DNA from 2 places in the Psychrobacillus sp. Z16_25 genome. Region 2 is predicted to be linked to the other one. Evidence: a T-box and tRNA genes for the amino acid it is inferred to sense, from the RefSeq annotation. Region 2 holds a T-box; the other holds one or more tRNA genes.
The links. The T-box of region 2 lies ahead of thrS (threonine--tRNA ligase). A T-box ahead of a tRNA ligase gene usually reads a tRNA of that ligase, here a tRNA-Thr.
Positions count from the first base shown of each region.

Region 1: it encodes a tRNA-Thr, which carries the amino acid that the T-box ahead of thrS (threonine--tRNA ligase) is inferred to sense. The anticodon was not compared.

Region 1 covers NZ_JBXEOV010000023.1:26,874-37,886, forward strand. The annotation lists gene AC1VU3_RS16060 (type 1 glutamine amidotransferase domain-containing protein) at 1-189, opposite strand, end outside; gene glmM (phosphoglucosamine mutase) at 390-1,742, opposite strand; gene AC1VU3_RS16070 (CdaR family protein) at 1,780-3,060, opposite strand; gene cdaA (diadenylate cyclase CdaA) at 3,053-3,889, opposite strand; gene AC1VU3_RS16080 (zf-HC2 domain-containing protein) at 4,023-4,646, opposite strand; gene sigW (RNA polymerase sigma factor SigW) at 4,658-5,233, opposite strand; gene rocF (arginase) at 5,395-6,300, opposite strand; gene AC1VU3_RS16095 (GNAT family N-acetyltransferase) at 6,370-6,939, opposite strand; tRNA gene AC1VU3_RS16100 (tRNA-Ala) at 7,220-7,292, opposite strand; tRNA gene AC1VU3_RS16105 (tRNA-Gln) at 7,314-7,388, opposite strand; tRNA gene AC1VU3_RS16110 (tRNA-Tyr) at 7,395-7,478, opposite strand; tRNA gene AC1VU3_RS16115 (tRNA-Val) at 7,502-7,577, opposite strand; gene AC1VU3_RS16120 (MBL fold metallo-hydrolase) at 7,815-8,555, shown strand; gene AC1VU3_RS16125 (DUF1428 family protein) at 8,571-8,921, shown strand; tRNA gene AC1VU3_RS16130 (tRNA-Thr) at 9,120-9,193, opposite strand; tRNA gene AC1VU3_RS16135 (tRNA-Asn) at 9,209-9,283, opposite strand; gene AC1VU3_RS16140 (L-lactate dehydrogenase) at 9,448-10,377, opposite strand.
Region 2 covers NZ_JBXEOV010000009.1:93,980-104,992, reverse strand. The annotation lists gene mutM (bifunctional DNA-formamidopyrimidine glycosylase/DNA-(apurinic or apyrimidinic site) lyase) at 1-696, shown strand, start outside; gene coaE (dephospho-CoA kinase) at 709-1,299, shown strand; gene AC1VU3_RS11155 (glyceraldehyde-3-phosphate dehydrogenase) at 1,419-2,453, shown strand; gene speD (adenosylmethionine decarboxylase) at 2,699-3,082, shown strand; gene nrdR (transcriptional regulator NrdR) at 3,203-3,667, shown strand; gene AC1VU3_RS11140 (replication initiation and membrane attachment family protein) at 3,692-5,041, shown strand; gene dnaI (primosomal protein DnaI) at 5,052-5,990, shown strand; T-box leader at 6,069-6,293, shown strand; gene thrS (threonine--tRNA ligase) at 6,367-8,304, shown strand; gene infC (translation initiation factor IF-3) at 8,530-9,093, shown strand; gene rpmI (50S ribosomal protein L35) at 9,124-9,324, shown strand; gene rplT (50S ribosomal protein L20) at 9,371-9,730, shown strand; gene AC1VU3_RS11110 (DUF1294 domain-containing protein) at 9,830-10,114, shown strand; gene AC1VU3_RS11105 (VanZ family protein) at 10,942-11,013, shown strand, end outside.

The DNA.
Region 1 (11,013 bases), on a different contig from region 2:
AGCTGGATTTACGTCGTCAATATTATAATCGATGGTTACCTTTGCTTCATCATTTTTCCCAGTCACGACCTTGCCAGCTTCCTTTTCAATTGTAAATACCTCATGTCCTGCATCCGTTAACGCTTTAGCAGGTTCTGTATATTCTACATCCTCAAACATATCTGTGATTAATGTTGCTACTTTAGCCATCTTCTCACTCCTTATTGTTTGTTCTCTTTTATAATTCCACATTTAAAAGGGATTAAACATTCGAAAGAGATTCAAAGAGCTATGTTAGAATTGTACTTCTTTTTCGGAAAAACATGGTAATGAATTCATAGGAAAAAACAAAAGGGGTGTTCCATAAGTAGAAAACTTATGGGACACCCCATTTTATTACACTCTAGTATTTATTCTTCTAAGCCCATTTCAGCTTTTACCACTTCTGCAATTCGATTGACATAGCTTTCACAGCTTTCTTCTGTCGAAGCCTCTACCATGACACGAACTAGTGGCTCTGTACCGGAAGGACGAACTAATACACGGCCATTGCCAGCCATTTCTTTTTCTACTTCTTGAATGACAGCAGCTACCTTTTCATTCTCTGTTACCGCATGCTTATCCGTCACACGTACATTCACTAGCTTTTGAGGGAAAACTTTCATTTCACCAGCAAGCTCTGATAATTTCTTTCCAGTAACCTTCATGATATTCACTAGCTGTACGCCTGTTAGTAGACCATCGCCAGTTGTATTGTAATCTAAGAAGATAATATGACCAGATTGTTCTCCACCAAGATTGTATCCATTCAATTTCATTTCCTCTACAACATAACGGTCTCCAACGGCAGTTTTCACACTATTCATTCCGTTTTCTTCCAACGCTTTATAGAAGCCCATATTACTCATTACTGTAGAGACAACTGTATTGTTATTAAGACGACCATTTGCGTGAAGATATTTGGCCAGGATATACATGATTTGATCTCCATCTACGATGTTCCCTTTTTCGTCCACTGCAATTAATCGATCTCCATCACCGTCAAAGGCTAGACCAACGTCTGCTCCTTTTTCCAGCACGAACTTTGCAAGACCCTCTGGATGTGTGGATCCCACTCCTTCGTTAATGTTTAATCCGTTTGGAGATACACCCATTGTAGACAAATCGGCATCCAAGTCAGCAAATACATGTGTTCCTAACGAAGAGGTAGCACCGTTTGCACAGTCAAGCGCAACGTGAATCCCTACAAAGTCCTCATCTATAGTTTGTTTTAGATATTGGATATACTTCTGACCACCTTCGAAGTAATCAGAAACTGTACCAATAGCTCCTCCTGTCGGACGAGGCAACTCATCCTGCTCCGCATCTATTAGACGCTCAATTTCCTCTTCCTGTGCATCTGATAGCTTAAACCCATCTGATCCAAAGAATTTGATTCCATTGTCTGCGACTGGATTATGAGAAGCTGAGATCATGACTCCTGCATCAGCACTCATTACTCGAGTTAAATAGGCTACTCCAGGCGTACTAATTACACCAAGACGCATTACTTCTACTCCTACTGATAAGAGACCAGCTACTAACGCGCCTTCTAACATATGACCCGAAATTCGAGTATCTCGGCCTATTACTACCTTTGCTCGGTCCTTTGCCTCTCTTGTTAAAATATATCCTCCAAAGCGACCTAGTTTATATGCTAACTCTGGTGTTAATTCTGAGTTTGCTACACCTCGTACGCCGTCAGTCCCAAAATATTTTCCCATTTGATCAACTCTCCTTAATAACCTGTTATCCTACGTTTTAAGCTTCTGTTATCATTAGTGTTGCTTCGGATTCAGATGTTTCCCACTCTATATTAGATGGGGCATCAATTTGAATAGGCAGTACTGTTTCTCCAAGTTCGGAGTTCTTAGCATCAACGTATATGGAAATGTTGTTAGCTTGTACTTTATCCAAAGCTTCCTGTGGCCCTTTCGCCACTACTGTGATTACCCCATTTTCAGGAAAATGAAAGCTACTTCTTAAATTTTCAGCAAGCCCATTCACCACAATTTGCACATTTTCAAATGATTTTTCGGTGATGGAGGAAGATACATCCTCTTCTTTATTTCCTTGTTCCTCGTTTCCTTGTTCCTCTGGTTCAACTACCGTCACTTCAGCCCTAATTTTTATTTTTTCCGTGGATAGCTTTGTGACACCTTCTGGTACTAAGAGTTTCAAGTCAAAATTGCCCGATTCCTCTATCTTGCTAATATCAACATCCACATTTAACTGTTTAATTTTATCTAGAACGGATTTCGGTCCATAAAGCCTAATTTTCTCCGTTTCCGTAGTCAGTGAACGGATAGTCACTCCTTCTTTAGGCGAGCCTTCTCTACCTAAAGCAATCGGAACTTCCTTACTATACTCCTCTACTCCGACCTTTACTAGCACTGTTCGAGGTTCGACCATGACATCTAGTTTGTTTAAGTCCAAATCTAGTACTCGAACGCTGGCCTGTTGTTCAAAGGATTTATTTATTCCATTCGAACCAGTAATGGTCGCTTTTACATAACCGATGCTATCTATAACGCCTTTTGCACCCGTAATTGTAACTACTCTTGGCTCTACTGACGTATCAGCAATCACGTAATTATCTGCTAGGAGGCTCTCATTCATGTCTAATTCAACTACAAATTCTTCTGATATACGTTCATCTATTACGACATCTATATAAGCAGGCTCTACTTTAACTTTAAGCTTATCAGAAAAGGATTCAGTTGAAATAGCTACTCGGTGCTCTCCATAGGTTAATTCTCTTAAATCTACAAAGACTTTGTAATCCTTCATCACCTTTGTAGATTTAACCTGCTGAGCAGGTCCTTCTATGTTAACTGTTACAGTTTCAGGCGTTCCTGTTACGACTGAATTTTCATCATCGTAGTATACTTCTAAGGGAACATCTCTTAAGACCTCTACGTCGGTACCGCTTGTATTTTGATCGGAAGTATCAAATTCCGATTTAACAGAGACAAATAGCAGAATTGCTAAGGCAAGGGCAATAATTCTTAGAATCCATGGATTACTTAACATTTTATCCATTTTGCTTACCCCTCCTCAACCACTTGGAGGATGTCACCTGTTCCTCCGTTGCTCCGAACCAAAGTCGACTTAAATGCACCTTAAACTCATCCATGGAAAGATTCCGATGCAAATCACCATTTGAGGTTATGCTAACTGCACCAGTTTCTTCTGATACTACAATGGTAACAGCATCTGTTACTTCACTGAGCCCTATAGCCGCTCTATGACGTGTGCCAAGTTCTTTAGAAATGAACGGACTTTCTGATAGAGGCAAATAACATGCTGCAGAGGTTATTTTGTTCTTCTGTACAATGACAGCTCCATCATGTAACGGGGTATTAGGGATAAAGATATTGATCAACAGCTCAGAAGTAAGATTCGCATTTAAAGGTATCCCTGTTTCTATATACTCTGTTAGCCCAGTTTCTCTTTCAATAGAGATCAGCGCTCCAATTCGACGCTTCGCCATATAGCTCACAGATTTCGTCATTGCATCGATTAAACGCTCCTGCTCCTCTTGTTCATGTTGGGAGCCGCGAGAGAATAGCTTCCCTCTCCCAATCTGTTCTAGTGCCCTTCTAATTTCCGGTTGAAAAATAATGATAATTGCTAAAAAACCCCAGTTAATAACTTGACTTAATATCCAGCCAAGGGTATCTAATCCTAAAAAGTCAGTCATTATTTTTGTTACAACAATAATAAATATACCATTTAATAATTGAACAGCTTTTGTCCCTTTAATAAGGGTGATAATTTTATATATAACGAACCAAACCAATAAAACATCTAAAATATTTACAATTACGTTTACTGGCATAAAATCGGTAAATTGCTCCATAAACGACATGTGGCATCCCCCACTTTTCCTCACGAATCCATATGTTCTCATTATAACATATAAGCGTGTTTTAATTCTCTTTCGAAGAACGCAAAAAAAGTGCAGACATTAAAATATCTATCTGCACTCTTCCAGCTTGCCCTTATTCATCTTTCTTGAAAAACGAGCCTACTTCTTTCACACTATTCTTTATATGAAACCATAGCCAATCAAAGACCTCATTTATTTCTTCAGAAGTACCGGTAATATTTGCTGTAGAAGCCATGTACTTTGTTCCATTAATAACAGTCAAATTACCATCTAGCTCCCCATCTATTCGTACATTCCCATTCTTTACAACTAAGTCTCCCTTTACGACTTGTCCTTCAGGGATGATAACCGTTTCTCCTTCTACTATCACGTTTTCTTGCTTTGTGAAAGAGAATTGCTGGTCATCTTGATATGATGAGAATAGCATGCTGCTCATTAATACAAGAAATACTGCAGCAGCAGTCAAAACAGGATGATGGCGAAACCATCTACTTACACCGGTATGCGATTTTTCCTTTGGAAGTCTCGCCATAACAGACATAGTGAAACTATTTGGCGCCTCCACATGAGCCGCGCCCTTCACAAAAGCAACTACATCACTGAGCTCATGCATATGAGCCTGGCACTCTTTGCATGTCTGTAGGTGCGCCTTGAGCTCCAGCTCATGTTCACGACTTATTTCGCCATCTAAGTATTCGTGCATATAGTGAACAATTCGTTCTGGACACGCATTCATGATGATTCCTCCTACAATAGATTGGCTTGTTTGCTCAATTGCTTACGAAGTGCTTCACGACCTCGATGAATTCTCGTTTTTACAGTTCCCAGCGGCAGATCCAATATCTCACTTATCTCTTGTAAAGATAGCTCTTCCATATACTTTAAGACAATGGCTGAACGATACTTATCTGGTAGTCTGCTAATTTCATACTGTATTCTATCTTGCAGCTCTAGCTTCATCAATTCTTCTTCTGGAAGCTCCTCAGAGGCAGCTATTTGAGAATACATGTCTAATCCTTCTGTACCCTTTACTTCCGCGTCTAAATAATAATCTGGCTTTTTCTTTCTTATACGATCTATACATAAGTTCGTTGCAATTCTATATAGCCATGTGGAAAATTTTCTTTTTTGATCAAACGTATGAATATTGATAAATGCACGTACGAACGCTTCCTGAGCAATGTCCTCAGCCTCATGACGATTCCCAAGCATACGATAGCAAACCTGATATAACCTATGCTGGTAAAGGTCCACGATTTCCGCAAAAGCATCCTTGTCACCTTTTAACACTTGCTTTATTCTTTTGTTAACTAACGCATCCATTGAGATTTCCCTCCGCTCCATGCGGCTGTCTTACCTATACGTACGAGGTGTCAGCAGGTTTCATTTTTTTCATCTAAATTTAATTTTATCAAAGAAATAGCTCTTTGTGTTTAAATAAAAAAAGAAAAAGCAGACAAATCTGTCTACTTTTTGACTCATTTTTATATTAAACTTTCACCAAATAGAGAACCCATTAGTGCTACCGCTACATCAGCAGTCTTATTTCTTTCATCAAGTATAGGGTTTACCTCAACAAATTCAGCGGAAGTAATTAAACCAGAGGAATAAAGCATTTCCATTGCCAAGTGACTCTCTCTATAGCTTATTCCACCCGGCACCGGTGTTCCTACTCCAGGAGTGTACAACGGATCGATGCCATCTAAATCAAGTGATAGGTGAACCCCATCTACTTTACGAGCTAGAAAATGTGCGATTGTTTGATTCATCACTTCTGTCATTCCTAGCTTGTCAATTTCATGCATCGAAAATACTTTAATACCCTTTTCTTTAATAAGCGCTTTTTCGCCTGGATCAACGGACCTTGCACCAATAATCACTAGATTTTCCGGTTTTATTTTTGGAGCATATGCACGGATATTTACTAGCGCCTCATGTCCTAACCCCATGCTGACCGCAAGTGGCATTCCATGAATATTACCTGAAGGCGTCGTTTCCTCTGTGTTCATATCTGCATGGGCATCATACCAAATAACCCCCATATTTTCATAACGATCAGATAACCCAGCAAGCGTTCCAATAGCAATACTATGATCTCCACCTAGCACTAATGGGAAATCACCTTTTGCTACTACCTCATGTACTTTATTAGCAAGCGCTGTATTACCCTCTATAACATCTTGTAAGTTTCTAAGCTTTTCATGAGGCGTCTTTTCTGGATTATTTTTACCGATAGGAATATCCCCTAAATCGTTCACATGATGGCCAAGTGCTTCTAGTCTCTCAACTACTCCTGCGTAACGAATGGCACTAGGACCCATATCTACTCCACGTCTATTTTGACCTAAGTCCATTGGAACTCCAATAATGGATAGGTTTAAATGATTCATGTTTTTAAGCCCCTTTCAATTCATACATCTATTGTAATTCCAAATTTCATATGGCTCAACAGCGCAAACTCACGTATATTTATGCAACAGTTGAAAAAGATGGGTTTTCGTTTTTTCCCACTCTTCATCAATGAAAGAATAAATAACGGTATTCCTTACCACTCCATTTGAACGAATTCTTTCATTCCGAAGAACGCCCTCTCTTTTTGCCCCTATTCGCTCAATCGCCTGTTGGGAGGAGAGGTTTTGTTCATCTGTTTTAAGTTGAACACGTATCAGCTGCAAATCTTCAAAACAATATGTTAATAAAAGATATTTGCATGCCGTATTCACATTCGTTCGCTGAAACCTTTTTCCGTAAAAGGTTGAGCCGATTTCACAAGACTTATTTGTATAATCGATACCATAAATCCGTGTAGTTCCCATTATCTCTTTAGTATCGGTATGCTCTACAGCAAAAGTAAGAGCCTTCCTCTCACGCATCTGGTCAATACCAGCCTGAAGCCACTTATTCAACTGATTCTGTGTTTCTACTTTATGTAGCATAAATTCAAATATTTCCGGCTCAAACAGCCTCCATAATTTCACAAAATCAGTTTCTTTTAAAGGACGTAGTGTAACATTTTGATAATTTAGCATCCGTACACCTCTTTTTTTATAGTGGAAGATAAATAATAGCTGTGAGTCGTGAATTGCTATTTCTAGCATACTTTCCTGAAAGCAAATTTCAAAGAGAACAAAATACATACAAAAGAAATACTTATCGTCCTATTAAGAAAGCACAAGGCATGCCTCGACAAGCAAATGAAGGACTGCGAGGAGGCAGTCGGCACCCATTTGACCTCGAGGTGCAAAGCGCTGAAGCTGAACAATAAGAAAAAATCCTTCCCGCCTGAAAGGTGGAAAGGATTTTTTAGGATGGAGCCTAGCGGGATCGAACCGCTGACCTCCTGCGTGCAAGGCAGGCGCTCTCCCAGCTGAGCTAAGGCCCCATATCAGGGTGATGTGTAAAATGGCTGGGGTACCTGGATTCGAACCAGGGCATGACGGAATCAAAATCCGTTGCCTTACCGCTTGGCTATACCCCAAAAAACTGGTGGAGGGGGACGGATTCGAACCGCCGAACCCTAAGGAGCGGATTTACAGTCCGCCGCGTTTAGCCACTTCGCTACCCCTCCAGGCTATATTAAATAAATTAAAATGGTGGAGGATGACGGGCTCGAACCGCCGACCCTCTGCTTGTAAGGCAGATGCTCTCCCAGCTGAGCTAATCCTCCATGTAGGTTTTATTGAAAAACCGGACAATAAATATATTATCATAAGCACCTTTTCGAAACAAGCACTTTTTTAAAAAAAGATATCTGTTTTCTAAAAAGAACTATGTAATCATTCTACTTTTTTATAGGTTGTTTGGCAAGAGTTTTTAGCGAGTTATCCAGGTAGTACTTTTCTTTCTGTTACCATTGGTAGATACTTAAACTAAAGCATAATTATGACAGAAAGGGTGTACCTTTATGCAATTAACCTTCCTTGGAACCGGAGACTTTCTACCAGATAGAAGCGGACATAATAGCGCATTTATTGAATGGAACGATACTCGCCTATTTATAGACTTCCCAGCGACTAATCGACAGTCGCTTCAGAAATTAGGATTTGACTTAAATATTGTAGAGCATTTATTCATCACCCATCTCCATGAAGATCATATAAACGGTCTACAGCAGCTAGCACATTATAAGACAATCCTTGGGAAAGGAAAAATAAATCTCTATCTTGCAGAGGATTTGGTTGAAGGCTTATGGAATACATTGAAGGAGGGACTTGGGCTATCTACTAACGGTCCGAAAAAATTGGAGGATTATTTTCATGTAACGCTCGTTCGGCCAGAGGAAGAATTCTATATAGCTTGCCAATCATTTCGTATTATCCGCACAGATCATATTCCCCAGATGATCAGTTACGGAATATTAGCAGAGCCGTATTTCTATTACAGTGGTGATTCCATAGTCAACGAGGCTTTGCTTCATTCTCTAAATGTTCATACCATCTTTCACGACTGTCATATGTGGGATCTTCCCATCCTTTCCCACCCTAGCTTACAGGAAATAAAAGCGCTTGACTCATCCTTAACGAAAAAAATGATTTTAATGCACTATCATAGTGGTTACGATACCGAGGACGCAAAGCTGCAGATAGAACGAAAAGAAAAAATAAGGCTAGCAAGACCGCTGTACTCTTATAAGTTTTCATCCTAAGTAAGGAGGGCGCTCATGTATTTAGAAATTTATCTTTATCCAGTAACTGAAGAAAATAAAGAACAATTTTTACAGATTAATCGAGAGGCCGAACGCATCTATAAAGAGTATGGCGCTATCGAAAGTGAAACATATGTCGCTACATCCATTCAGCCTGAATACGGTTGTGCCGGAATGGTATCTGCTGTAGAACTGCTTGAAAAAGAAATACTGATGATGGAAATTAACCGCTATCATAACAAGAGACATCAGATTCAGGTATTGGAGAAAGTTGATCAGGACGAACGGATTAATACGCTATATAACCAAATGACAAAGGTGATTGATATGAGCAGAACTGTCCGCGGCGAATTTGGAATGCCATAACGTCCATTTAAAAGCGACTTTGTGATTGTCTTAACAGAGCCAATCACAAAGTCGCTTTTTCATTTATGAACTAGCATTACTACCTATTGTTTAATACTTATCAATTACTCTCTGTTTGGACAGCATGGTAAATTCTAGACAGACAGAAAAAAGCGACTCTCCATTATCTTTGGAGAATCGCTTTTTGTTTTTCAATTAAGCTTCCAACCGGGCTCGAACCGGTGACCTCTTCCTTACCATGGAAGCACTCTACCTAACTGAGCTATGGAAGCAAATTAACATAAAAATGGCTCCGAAGGTAGGACTCGAACCTACGACCAACCGGTTAACAGCCGGTTGCTCTACCACTGAGCTACTTCGGAACGTCTAGATATAATTATAGGTAATGTAACAAACTTTTTCAAGTATCAATTTCTTTCATTAGTATGTTTTTGTACCGTTATTTTATACAGCTTTTTTTAAAAAAGAATATAAGAGAAAATAACCACGGTAACTATACCATGGTTATTTTCTTGTAAAAGGAGTTTTAGTTTACTCTCGTTTTACGTAGAATTTCTGCTGATTGATTGAATAGCTTAGTCTCTTCTTCATTCAACTTTAAGGTAGGAATTTCTTTCACACCCTCGTATGTTACAACGGCTGGGACACTCATATAGATATCTTCTTGGCCATATTCGCCGTTCAATAAACAAGAAACTGGAAGAATAGAATGCTCGTTATTGAGAATTGCCTTCGTGATTCTTGTTAAGCACATTCCTATTCCGAAATTCGTAACACCTTTACGATTAATAATCTCATAAGCAGCCCTACGAACTGCGTTAAAGATCGAGTTGAGTTTTTCTTTATCATTTGGATTATTTCGTCTTTCCAAGAAATCTTCCAGCGATTCTACCCCAATATTAGCTTGACTGAATACAGCTAGTTCACTATCACCATGCTCACCGATGATAACTGCATGAACATTCCTTGGATCTACTTCAAAGTACTCTCCTAAAAGTACCTTGAAACGAGCTGTATCCAAGGTAGTTCCTGAACCAATGACCTTGTTCGCAGGCAGGCCGCTTTCCTTGTATGCTACATAACTCATCACATCAACTGGGTTGGAAGCAATGAGAAGAATTCCATCGAAGCCGCTTTTTTTAATCTCCTGAACAATAGATTGCATAATTCGAGTGTTGCGTTCTACGAGTTGTAATCTCGTTTCACCAGGCTTCTGGTTGGCTCCGGCCGTAATAACAATTAGTTGTGCATCCTTGCAATCCTCATAGGTACCAACACTAACTTTCATGTTCGTTGTTGCCACTGCCATACCATGCACAAGGTCCATTGCTTCACCCTCTGCTTTTTCTTTATTAGCATCGATTAGTACAAGTTCAGTAACAACCCCTTGGTTAACTAGACTATATGCATAAGCAGTACCAACCGCACCGCAACCAACTAAAACAACTTTTCTCATTAAATCACCTCATATATAGAATCAAAAATAGTCAGATATACATTCAACGCTCGCTGTTAGTATGTCTTAAATTAAAGTATTTATTACACCAGTAAAAAGTATGTCGCACAGTAATGACTTGTATGTACTAAGAGTGAACTACTATTTTTAGGTAACCCTTTTCACATTACACCTGTCCATCCAAATTTAAGCTAGATCCAGAACAGTGTTCCATTTTGATTAAAAATTGGTTCAGGTGATGTAGTTGAACATACCGTATAGATGGTTCCAAATGGGCAACTACTTCTTCATATGTATCGCCGAATGCAATCTTTATTATAGTAGCTTATATTAGGGAGCGCAAACTTCCTTTTCTGTCCACAAGTCCTATGTTACAACAAATCATAGATGATTTTTTTGGAAATTAGATACAACTATTTTGCGCATAAATGTCGAATTTTATGTACGGGATTAAAAGATTTCCTTTTTAACTAAGAATTTTTTAGTCTGCAAAGAATTATTATTTTACTATCCCCATTATAACTTTTTTATATTGATAGGAATGCGGCACTGATATCCATTTATTTAGTCTGGCACGAACGAGAGTAAAATCGGCTTGTCTGAGAATAAATGCTCCGGGAACGAGAGTATTACTGC
Region 2 (11,013 bases):
CAAATTACAAGCATTCAAAGAAGATCCAAATATATTTATTTTCATCTTCAACAAGATAAAAAGGAACAGCTCCTCGTATCCCACTTAGGGATGTCGGGGGCCTGGTTCTATGTACGGAGCATACTCGATATATTGGAAGAGAAATTTAGGAAACATGCGCACGTTACCTTACACTTTGAAGAAGGTGACATGCTTGTATATGCCGATATTAGAAGATTTGGTGAACTGCGATTTTTAGAAAAAGAGGCTGATCACCCTCCCTTACTATTAATGGCACCTGAGCCGTTTGATGAAAATGCCCTTGATCATTTCTTAGAGCTAAGTAAGCTCCCTAAATATGAAAATAAAGCGATTAAGGAATTTATCATGGATGGGCATGTCGTTTCAGGCTGTGGGAATATCTACGCAACTGAGGCGCTTTTTCGGATGAAAATACACCCTGCTAGAAAGGTAAAAAGGATTAGCAGAGAGAGAAAGATTCAGCTTTTCCAAGAAATTGTGATTGTTCTACTTGATAGCATCGAAAACGGAGGAAGTACTATTTCTGATTACCGTTCCATTAATGGTGGTGCGGGGAATATGCAACACAGGCTCCAAATGTATGGAAAAAAGGAATGTGGCGCTTGTGGCAGTAAAACGAAACAGCAAACAATTGGTGGTCGAACATCAACGTATTGTGGAAAATGTCAAAGGTAATGGGGGAACAAGATGATTATTGGATTAACAGGTAGTATTGCAAGTGGGAAGAGCACTGTTTCTAATATGCTGAAGTCTATGGGCTATCCCGTCATAGATGCTGACCTTGTAGCGAGAGTAGTGGTGGAAAAGGGGACAGAAACATTACAAGCAATTCAGTTTGCTTTTGGTGATGAAATATTAACGGAGGATGGGTCCTTAAATAGAGAAAAATTAGGATCCATCATCTTTCATTCTCCTGCTAAACGGAAACAGCTAAATGACATTATACATCCTGCAATCAGAGCAGAAATGCTCAGACAGAAAGAGGAGCTAATACAAGCCGGTCATCAAACAATTATTATGGATATACCCTTGCTCTTTGAAAGCAAGCTACAATCCTTTGTAGATAAAATCATTGTAGTGACCGTTACAGAGGAGACGCAGCTTCAAAGACTAATGAAAAGAAATAATTATACTTTAGAAGAGGCAAAAGCACGGATACACTCCCAATTGCCTCTCTCCATCAAAGAAAAGGGTGCAGATGCTGTCATATATAACAACGGTACGGTTCAATCGGCGGAAGAGCAATTAAAAAAAATATTGCTGTCATGGAATATATAATTGTTCGAATACTCCGAATATAATATACTGTCGTTTTAAGGCTGCATATTCATAAAAATGTGTTATACTAATTACGAGTAAAAAACAAAAAAGTATCACACGTTATAGGAGGATATAAAATGTCAGCTTCGGTAGCAATTAATGGTTTTGGTCGTATAGGTCGTATGGTATTTCGTCAGGCAATTTTTCAAGAGGATTTAAGAATAGTAGCAATTAATGCAAGATATTCACTAGAGACGCTTGCTCATCTGATTAAATATGATTCAACACACGGTACCTTTACTGGAGAAATTGAAATTACAGACAATGCTTTAGTAGTGAACGGTCAAAGAGTAGAAATTGTTAACGAGCGTGAACCAGAAAATCTTCCTTGGAAAGAATTGAACGTTGATATCGTGATTGAGTCAACAGGAAAGTTCAATGATGGAGAAAAAGCTTCTGGACATCTGAAAGCAGGAGCAAAAAAAGTCGTTATTACTGCACCTGCTAAAAATGAGGATGCAACAATAGTGATTGGAGTAAACGATGATCAATTAGATGTTGCAACACAAAATATCATCTCTAATGCAAGCTGTACAACAAACTGCTTAGCTCCAGTAGTAAAAGTGTTAAATGATTCATTCGGAATTGAAAATGGGTTAATGACAACTGTTCATGCCTATACAAACGATCAAAATAACTTGGATAACCCACATAAGGACTTAAGACGTGCTCGTTCTTGTGGGCAATCAATTATTCCTACTTCTACGGGAGCAGCTAAAGCGCTTTCACTAGTTCTTCCGGAACTAAAAGGGAAAATCCATGGTATGGCGCTTCGAGTTCCAACTCCAAACGTATCTTTAGTAGATTTAGTAGTGGATGTCAAACAACCAGTTACAGCAGAACAAGTCAATGAAGCATTTGTGAAGGCTGCGGAAGGTCCGATGAAAGGAATCCTTGGAATTTCAATGGAGCCACTTGTTTCTATTGACTATAACACTACTACTCAATCTAGTACTATTGATGGCTTAACTACTATGGTAATGGGAGATACAAAGGTGAAGGTTTTAGCTTGGTATGATAACGAGTGGGGCTATTCTGCTAGAGTAGTAGACTTAACGAAAAAAGTGGCTAATGCGCTACAAGTTGAGGATAACTTTGTAAGAAATAGCTGATTGAAGTGTCGTCTGGCCATTTATTAAATGGTCAACAACCTATATTTTAAAATTTTTTCCATCCTCTTTCTAAATTTCTAGAAAGAGGATTTTTTTATTGCCAAACGAATATATATATTCTATAATTGGAATCGTGTACTTCTAGTACATGGACTACTTAAAGGGTTAGGACCTCTTTGGACTAACTTTCCCCCGTGGTAGTCAACTTTGATAAAAATTAAACTAATCAAAGGGGGAAACGGACATTGGAGACAATGGGACGTCACATTATTGCAGAACTATGGGAGTGCGATTTTGACAAGCTTAACGATATGCAATTTATCGAGCAAACTTTTGTTGATGCTGCACTCAAATCTGGTGCAGAGGTTAGAGAAGTTGCATTCCACAAATTTGCACCTCAAGGTGTGAGTGGAGTCGTTATTATTTCTGAATCGCATTTAACGATTCACAGCTTTCCAGAGCACGGATACGCTAGCATCGATGTCTACACATGTGGAGATTTAGATCCGACAATCGCTGCTAACTATATTGCAGACGCTCTTAATGCTGGAACGCGCGAAACGCTCGAAATGCCTCGTGGTATGGGGCCAGTTAATGCACCAAAAGCACGTGTGTCAGTTCAAGCGTAAGAAAAACATGACTATAATGAGTGAGCAGAGGAAGAGATTCCTCTGCTTTTTCGATTTTATTGAAAAAAATTGTTATAATAGATATACAAAAATTTAATGTATGATTTAGGAGAGGTATATATGAGGTGCCCAGCATGCCAATTTAACGGTACGAAGGTAGTTGATTCACGCCCAGTGGATGACAACAAGGCTATAAGAAGAAGAAGGGAATGCGAAGACTGTGGTTTTCGATTTACCACTTTTGAAAAGGTAGAGGAAACGCCTTTAATTGTAGTGAAAAAGGATGGGTCTCGAGAGGAATTTAGTCGCGAAAAGGTATTGCGAGGTCTTATTCGAGCTTGTGAGAAAAGACCGGTGGCTTTAAGTCAGCTTGAAGATGTTGTTTATTTTATTGAGAAAGAGCTAAGAAGAACGGGGAATTCTGAAATTAAATCGGAAGAGGTCGGAGAAAAAGTGATGGACAAGCTTGCGGAAATAGATGAGGTAGCTTACGTTCGCTTTGCTTCCGTTTATCGACAATTCAAAGACATCAATGTATTTATTGAGGAACTAAAAGAGATATTAAAGAAAAACCCTTCGTTATAAAAGGAAAGAGATGGTGAATGAAGTATGTTATATAAAGAGCTGAATGCTACTGATTCATATAAAATTCGCTTGCCATATTCTTTTTCGGACTATGATCGTCAACTATTGACTTTGTTTTATCAGCCGCTCGTTGGTGCTGAGGGAATAAGTCTTTATTTAACCTTATGGGCAGATGGAGAATTAAAAGATGAGCATGAGTGGCCCCACTATCATTTAATGAATGTGCTGGGTGTGTCCCTAGGTAAGGTTTTTCAAGCAAGAATATCGTTAGAGGCAATCGGTCTGCTAAAAACCTGGCAAAAGTCTGAGGATAGCGGTAGAATGTTTTACTATGAATTAGAGGCGCCGCTTGACCCCGAATCTTTTTTGAAAGATCCATTGCTCTCGATGTTCTTATTTAATAAAATTGGAGAGCATGCATACAAGCAGCTTCGTAGCAGATACATACAAAATGCTGACTGGAACGAAGGGTATAAAGAAGTATCTCGTACTTTTTTAGATGTGTTCAAACCGTCAACTAGAGGAAAAACATCATTGTCTGTTGAAGAAGAGTATGAATCTAGGGGCGAGCGTGGGAAAATCCCATTTTATTATGACAGCTTTGATTTTGGTCTATTACAGGAGGGATTATCAGAGCAGCTTGTCCCTAAATCTGCTTTAACCTTTGAAGCAAAGGAATTAATCGCCAAGCTTGCTTACCTCTATAATTTAAGTCCAATTGAAATGCAGAAGGTAGTTATTCTAGCGTTGGACGAGGAGCTTCGCTTGACGGAAGCCAGATTGACGAAAGCCTGTGCAGAATATTACAAGCTGACAGTCTCTAAAACAGCCCCTGTCATAGAAAAGATAGAGCCAAAAGTATCTACTCCTGCACCAATTAGGTCCATGTCCAAAGAGGAAGAGCTTCTCTATTATTTAGAAAACACTCCTCCGGTTGACGTACTAAGAGATATTGCGAACGGGAAAGAGCCGATTTTAGCGGATGTTCAACTGGCTAATCATTTTGTGACGTATTTCAAAATGCCAATTGGTGTGGTTAACGTATTGCTGCAATATGTTTTGTTGCGAACTGATATGAAGCTTACAAAAAACTATGCAGAAAAAATAGCTTCCCATTGGAATCGTAAGGGTGTCAAAACAGCAAAGGAAGCAATGGAGCTTGCAAGAAAAGAGCATGAGCAATACCTAAAATGGAAGACAGAGGGCTCCAGCGCAAAAACTTATACGAAAAAGCCTACCAGAGAAGAAAAGGTACCAGACTGGTTCTATAAAAAAGATGGTAAGTTGAAACAATCAGGAAATGTAACGAACGGTATTCAAGACATTGATGCAGAGCGCCAAAAACTGATGGAAGAACTCGGAATAAAGAGGTAGGTGAAAAGAAATGGAACGAGTAAACGAAACATTAAAGAGAGTCATTTCCCCGGAAATATCTTCAAAATTAAGTGAACTACAGCAAGAGGTATTAGAAGATGCGGAAGTTCAAAAATTTATGGAACAGAATGCAGAAGTGATTACGAAAGAAATGGTAAGAAAGAGTTTAAACAAGCTTTATGAATTTAAATCTCAGTCACACCAATGCGAGGACTGTCCTTCCTTGGGTGAATGTATTAACCTCATGAAGGGCTATGAGCCGAAGCTTTATATTGACCGTAACTTGATCGATACAGAGTATATTCGCTGTCGTCGTGGGGTAGTGGAGGATGAGAGACGTAAGGTAACTTCTATGATTGATAGCATGCATATGCCGAAAGAAGTTATGGAAGCCAGCCTATCTAATATAGATCTGGAGGATGGAAGCAGGGTTGTTGCTGTTCGTGCTGCAAAGGATTTCTTAAATGAATGGGAGCAGACAAATGAACTGCCATCCAAAGGGCTCTATATATATGGGGAGTTTGGTGTAGGGAAGTCGTATTTGCTAGGAGCATTGGCAAACGAATTGGCAGCAAGACATATCCATTCCGTTGTTATCTATGTGCCAGAGTTCTTAAGAGAAATGAAGCAGGCTATTCAGGACCATACGTTGTCTCAAAAAATCGACTTTGTGAAAAAGGCTCCAGTACTCATGCTTGACGATATTGGTGCAGAGGCAATGACAAGCTGGACACGTGATGAGATATTAGGTACCATTTTACATTATCGAATGTCTGAGCGTTTACCTACTTTTATTACCTCTAATTTTAATTACAATGAGTTAGAGCATCACCTTTCAGTTACACAGAGAGGGGAAAAGGAAGTAGTAAAGGCAGGGCGTATTATGGAGCGTATACGTACCTTGACAGTGCCAATTATGCTACAGGGCAAAAACTGGCGTAATACGTAAAATCAAGGAGAAAATTGTTTAAATAACAACTTGCAAACAAACTTTTCCTAACGTATAATCAAGTTCATATAAGGATAACTAAATGCCTTGATGAGGACAATAATCAGTTTGTACGACTTTTTAGAGAGAGAAGCCTTGGCTGTAAGCTTCTTAAGTACCGGCAATCGATTTACCACCTCGGAGCAGTAGCTGTGAATAGCTGTAGCAGCTTACCGGTCACCGGCCCGTTAGCCGATGTAGAGCTTCGTCTATTTCTAATAGACTGAAGAAGGGTGGAACCACGAATCGTACCTCGTCCCTTTTATAGGGAGGAGGTTTTTTGTTGTATAAAAAACCTTTAGGTACCATGTTATTATTAAACGAAGGAGTGTCACAAATGGCAGAAATGATTAAATTAACATTCCCTGATGGGGCTGTGAAGGAATTCCCTGCGGGAACTTCTACTGAAGATGTAGCACAATCTATTAGTCCAGGTCTTCGTAAAAAGGCATTAGCAGGTAAACTAAGTGGACGTCTTATTGATTTAAAGACACCAATTACAGAGGACGGGGAAATTGCAATTATTACTCCGGAATCAGAGGAAGCATTAGAAATCCTTCGTCATAGCACTGCGCATTTACTTGCACAGGCAGTAAAACGCCTTTTCAAGGATGTAAAGCTTGGTGTTGGACCGGTAATTGAAGGGGGCTTCTACTATGACGTGGATTCTCCAGAGCCGATTACAGCGGACGACTTAGTTTTAATTGAAAAAGAAATGAAAAAGATTATTAATGAAAATATCGAGATTGTCCGTCATGACGTATCTCGTCAAGAGGCTTATAATCGCTTCAAGGAAATTGACGATGAATATAAGCTGGAGCTATTAGAAGCAATTCCGGAGGATGAGCAGGTTTCTATCTACGAGCAAGGTGATTTCTTTGATCTTTGCCGCGGAGTCCATGTTCCTTCTACAGGGAAATTAAGGGAATTCAAACTATTGAGCATTGCAGGTGCATACTGGCGCGGAAATAGTGACAATAAAATGCTTCAACGTATCTACGGGACTGCTTTCTTCAAAAAAGAAGACCTTCAAGAGCATCTTCGTCTCTTAGAGGAAGCAAAAGAACGTGATCACCGTAAAATCGGGAAAGAGCTAGATCTTTTCATGAATTCTCAAAAGGTTGGTCAAGGTCTTCCTTTATGGCTTCCAAATGGAGCTACGATTCGTCGTGTAATTGAGCGCTACATCGTGGATAAGGAGCTAAAGCTTGGTTACAAGCACGTGTATACACCAGTACTAGGGTCCAAGGAGCTTTACGAAACATCTGGTCACTGGGAGCACTACCAAGATTCCATGTTCCCACCAATGGAGATGGATAATGAGACACTTGTACTTCGTCCGATGAACTGTCCACACCACATGATGGTTTTTAAAAACGGAATGCATTCTTATCGTAACCTTCCATTACGTATTGCAGAGCTTGGAACAATGCACCGCTACGAAATGTCTGGAGCTGTTTCGGGATTGCAACGCGTACGTGGAATGACATTGAACGATGCTCATATTTTTGTGCGTCCTGATCAAATCAAAGAGGAATTTAAAAAGGTAGTAGAGCTTATTGTTTCTGTCTACAAAGACTTTAAGTTAGAAGACTACTCCTTCCGTCTTTCTTATAGAGATCCAGAGGATAAAGAGAAATATTTTGATGACGATGACATGTGGGAAAAAGCACAAAGCATGCTGAAGGAAGCAATGGATGAACTAGGCTTTGACTACTTTGAAGCAGATGGAGAAGCTGCTTTCTACGGTCCAAAGCTTGATGTCCAAGTGAAGACAGCTATTGGTAAAGAGGAAACGCTATCCACAGTTCAACTTGATTTCCTATTACCAGAGCGCTTTGACTTAACGTATGTTGGAGAAGACGGTAAGCAGCATCGCCCTGTTGTTATCCACCGTGGCGTAGTGTCTACAATGGAACGCTTTGTTGCTTTCTTAATTGAAGAATATAAAGGTGCTTTCCCAACATGGTTAGCTCCTGTTCAAGTGGAAGTTATCCCAGTTTCTAACGAAGTACACTTCGAATATGCAAAAGATGTAGAAGAAAAATTAGTTGCTGCAGGCTTACGTGTAGAAATGGATGATAGAGAAGAAAAGCTTGGCTATAAAATTCGTGAGGCACAAATGCAAAAAATCCCATACATGCTTGTTTTGGGAGATAAAGAGTTAGAAGCAGGGACAGTAAATGTACGTAAATACGGAGAACAAAAATCAGAAAGCATTCCTTTTGATGAGTTCTTAGCTCGAATAAAAGAAGAAGTTTCACATAACAGTTGACATGTTACCTAGTAGATGATATAGTTAATAAGGTTATTGAATACAAGTTTGTGGTATAAGAAGAGGCTGCCCGCTTCTCACCTGTTTGACACATTTGTTGACTGGTAAGCACACGATCGACTGTAACATGCGTTGCATGTTCTCATATCGGCGGGCAGACATTTATGTCTGTTCGCTTTTTTAATGGATCGAAAACGGCGTAACTAATTCGTTTCTACGGAATGTATGCCCAAACCATGTATTCGCGACACTATCTGGAGGTGGATTGTTATTAGCAAAGACATGTATGTAAACGATGGCATTCGAGCACGCGAACTACGCGTTATTGACCAAAATGGAGAACAATTAGGTTTAAAAACTCGTAATGAAGCACTTGAAATTGCAGGTCGTGTAAATTTGGATCTTGTCCTTGTGGCTCCTCAAGCCAAGCCGCCGGTCGCTCGTATCATGGACTATGGTAAATTCAAATTTGAGCAGCAAAAGAAAGACCGCGAAGTTCGTAAAAATCAAAAAGTCATCGTTATAAAAGAGGTTCGTTTGAGCCCAACAATAGATGAGCACGATTTCCAAACGAAATTAAAAAACGCGATCAAGTTCCTTGAAAAAGGAGACAAAGTGAAAGCATCTATTCGCTTTAAAGGACGTGCGATTACTCATAAAGAGATTGGTCAACGTGTATTAGATAGATTCGCTGAAGCTTGTGCGGAAGTATCCACTATCGAAGCAAAACCGAAAATGGATGGCCGCAGCATGTTCTTGGTGCTAGCGCCAAAGAACGAAAAACAGTAATAGAGTACAATTGTTTAGGAGGAATTCGACATGCCGAAAATGAAAACTCACCGTGGAGCTGCGAAGCGTTTCAAAAAAACAGGTACTGGTAAATTAAAACGTGACCGCGCTTACGGAAGCCACTTATTCGCTAACAAATCTACTAAAGCTAAACGTCATTTACGTAAAGCAAAAATGGTAACTTCAGGCGATTACAAACGTATCAAAACTTTACTTACTTACATGAAATAATAAGAGAAACTTACACATTCGATAGAATAAGCAGGAGGTAATGAATATGCCACGCGTAAAAGGCGGAACAGTGACGCGCCAGCGTCGTAAAAAGGTATTAAAATTAGCTAAAGGTTATTACGGTTCTAAACATACATTATATAAAGTAGCAAACCAACAGGTTATGAAATCTTTAATGTATGCATACCGTGACCGTCGTCAAAAGAAACGTGATTTCCGTAAATTATGGATCACTCGTATTAATGCAGCAGCACGTATGAACGGTCTTTCTTATAGCCGTTTAATGCACGGTTTAAAGCTTGCTAACATCGACGTTAACCGTAAAATGCTTGCAGACTTAGCAGTAACTGATGCAGCAGCATTCGCTCAATTAGCAGATGCAGCTAAAAAAGCAATCAATAAATAAGTAGTACTTACGAAAAGCTGATAGAGGAATTCTATCAGCTTTTTTTAATAGGAATGAGAGTTTGTTGATGTAGTATTGCATTTTTATGGGGGAATTTTGATGATAAATGTGGTTCTTATTTTTATTTTGTTGATGTCCATTTCAGCGTTTTGCTTGATGGGGTATGATAAGGCTCAGGCAAGGAAAAGTGGGCAGCGAATTCCGGAGAGAACGTTATGGACGTTTGCTATTTTTGGTGGGGGAATCGGTGCTTACTTGGGTATGCGAGTTTTTCATCATAAGACGAAGCATACGAATTTTCGGGTTGGCTTTTTGATGCTCTTGCTTATGTATATGTTTTTGATATTCTGGCTGCTGTCGGATAATGAAGTGATAGTTTTTTAAGTGGACTGCTGTATGCTTAATAAGATATTAGTGGACCTCATTATAAGGAGTTCCTCCTAGTTGTTGATGTCCGCTTTAGGCGTACGCTTGGAGTGGAGGCCAACAGGATGTTGGTCAGGAAAACGTTGGCACACGATGTGACGTTCTTAGTTTTCCCTCCAGAAGATAAGCCATCACCGAACGCTAACGCGTGCCGTTGTGATGTCTTATCTGTCTCACTCATCCCACTGGAGTCGACGCCAACGCTTCCATCAATAAAATGCTATGTAAAGAATATAGGGAACCTCATAAATTCCTCAACATTAATGTCCATTTCATAAAAACTTTTGATTGTCCGTTAAATCCAATGCAACTACTAGTACTCTTTTTAGAGAGTAGAGTCGCTTATCGATTGATCTAATTGCTACATAAGTAAAGGAGGATAAAAAAAGTTTTCTCACAAAATACATAGCATTTAAATTCTAATCGTTTAATAACACTTATTCAGGATGTCCTTTCTGTAGAAATTTTTGTCTGCCTTTTAAATCCCACGCGAAACTATCTGGAATGGATTTGCCTAACCAATCATTCTACATATTTATTTAAAGAAAAATTATCTCTTCTAATCACCATCTTCCGTTTTGCAAGTATCTTCAACAATAGGGCCTGATTGTTGTATAACGAATATCATTAGTTATATGCGTTCTCAAGGTTATATACTATAAAATTCCCTAACAACGCTTTGGGGATTTTTTTGTGAAATAAAAACTCTCTTTATTGGAACTTTTTGCAATATAATTCCGTTAAAATTATAAGTAATTACTTAAATCAGAATAGGAGTGGTTGACGTGAGATTAGAAGAAATTATTCAGATGTTACAACGAAATTTTGTGTTGGCACTAAGTGCGACAATTATTATT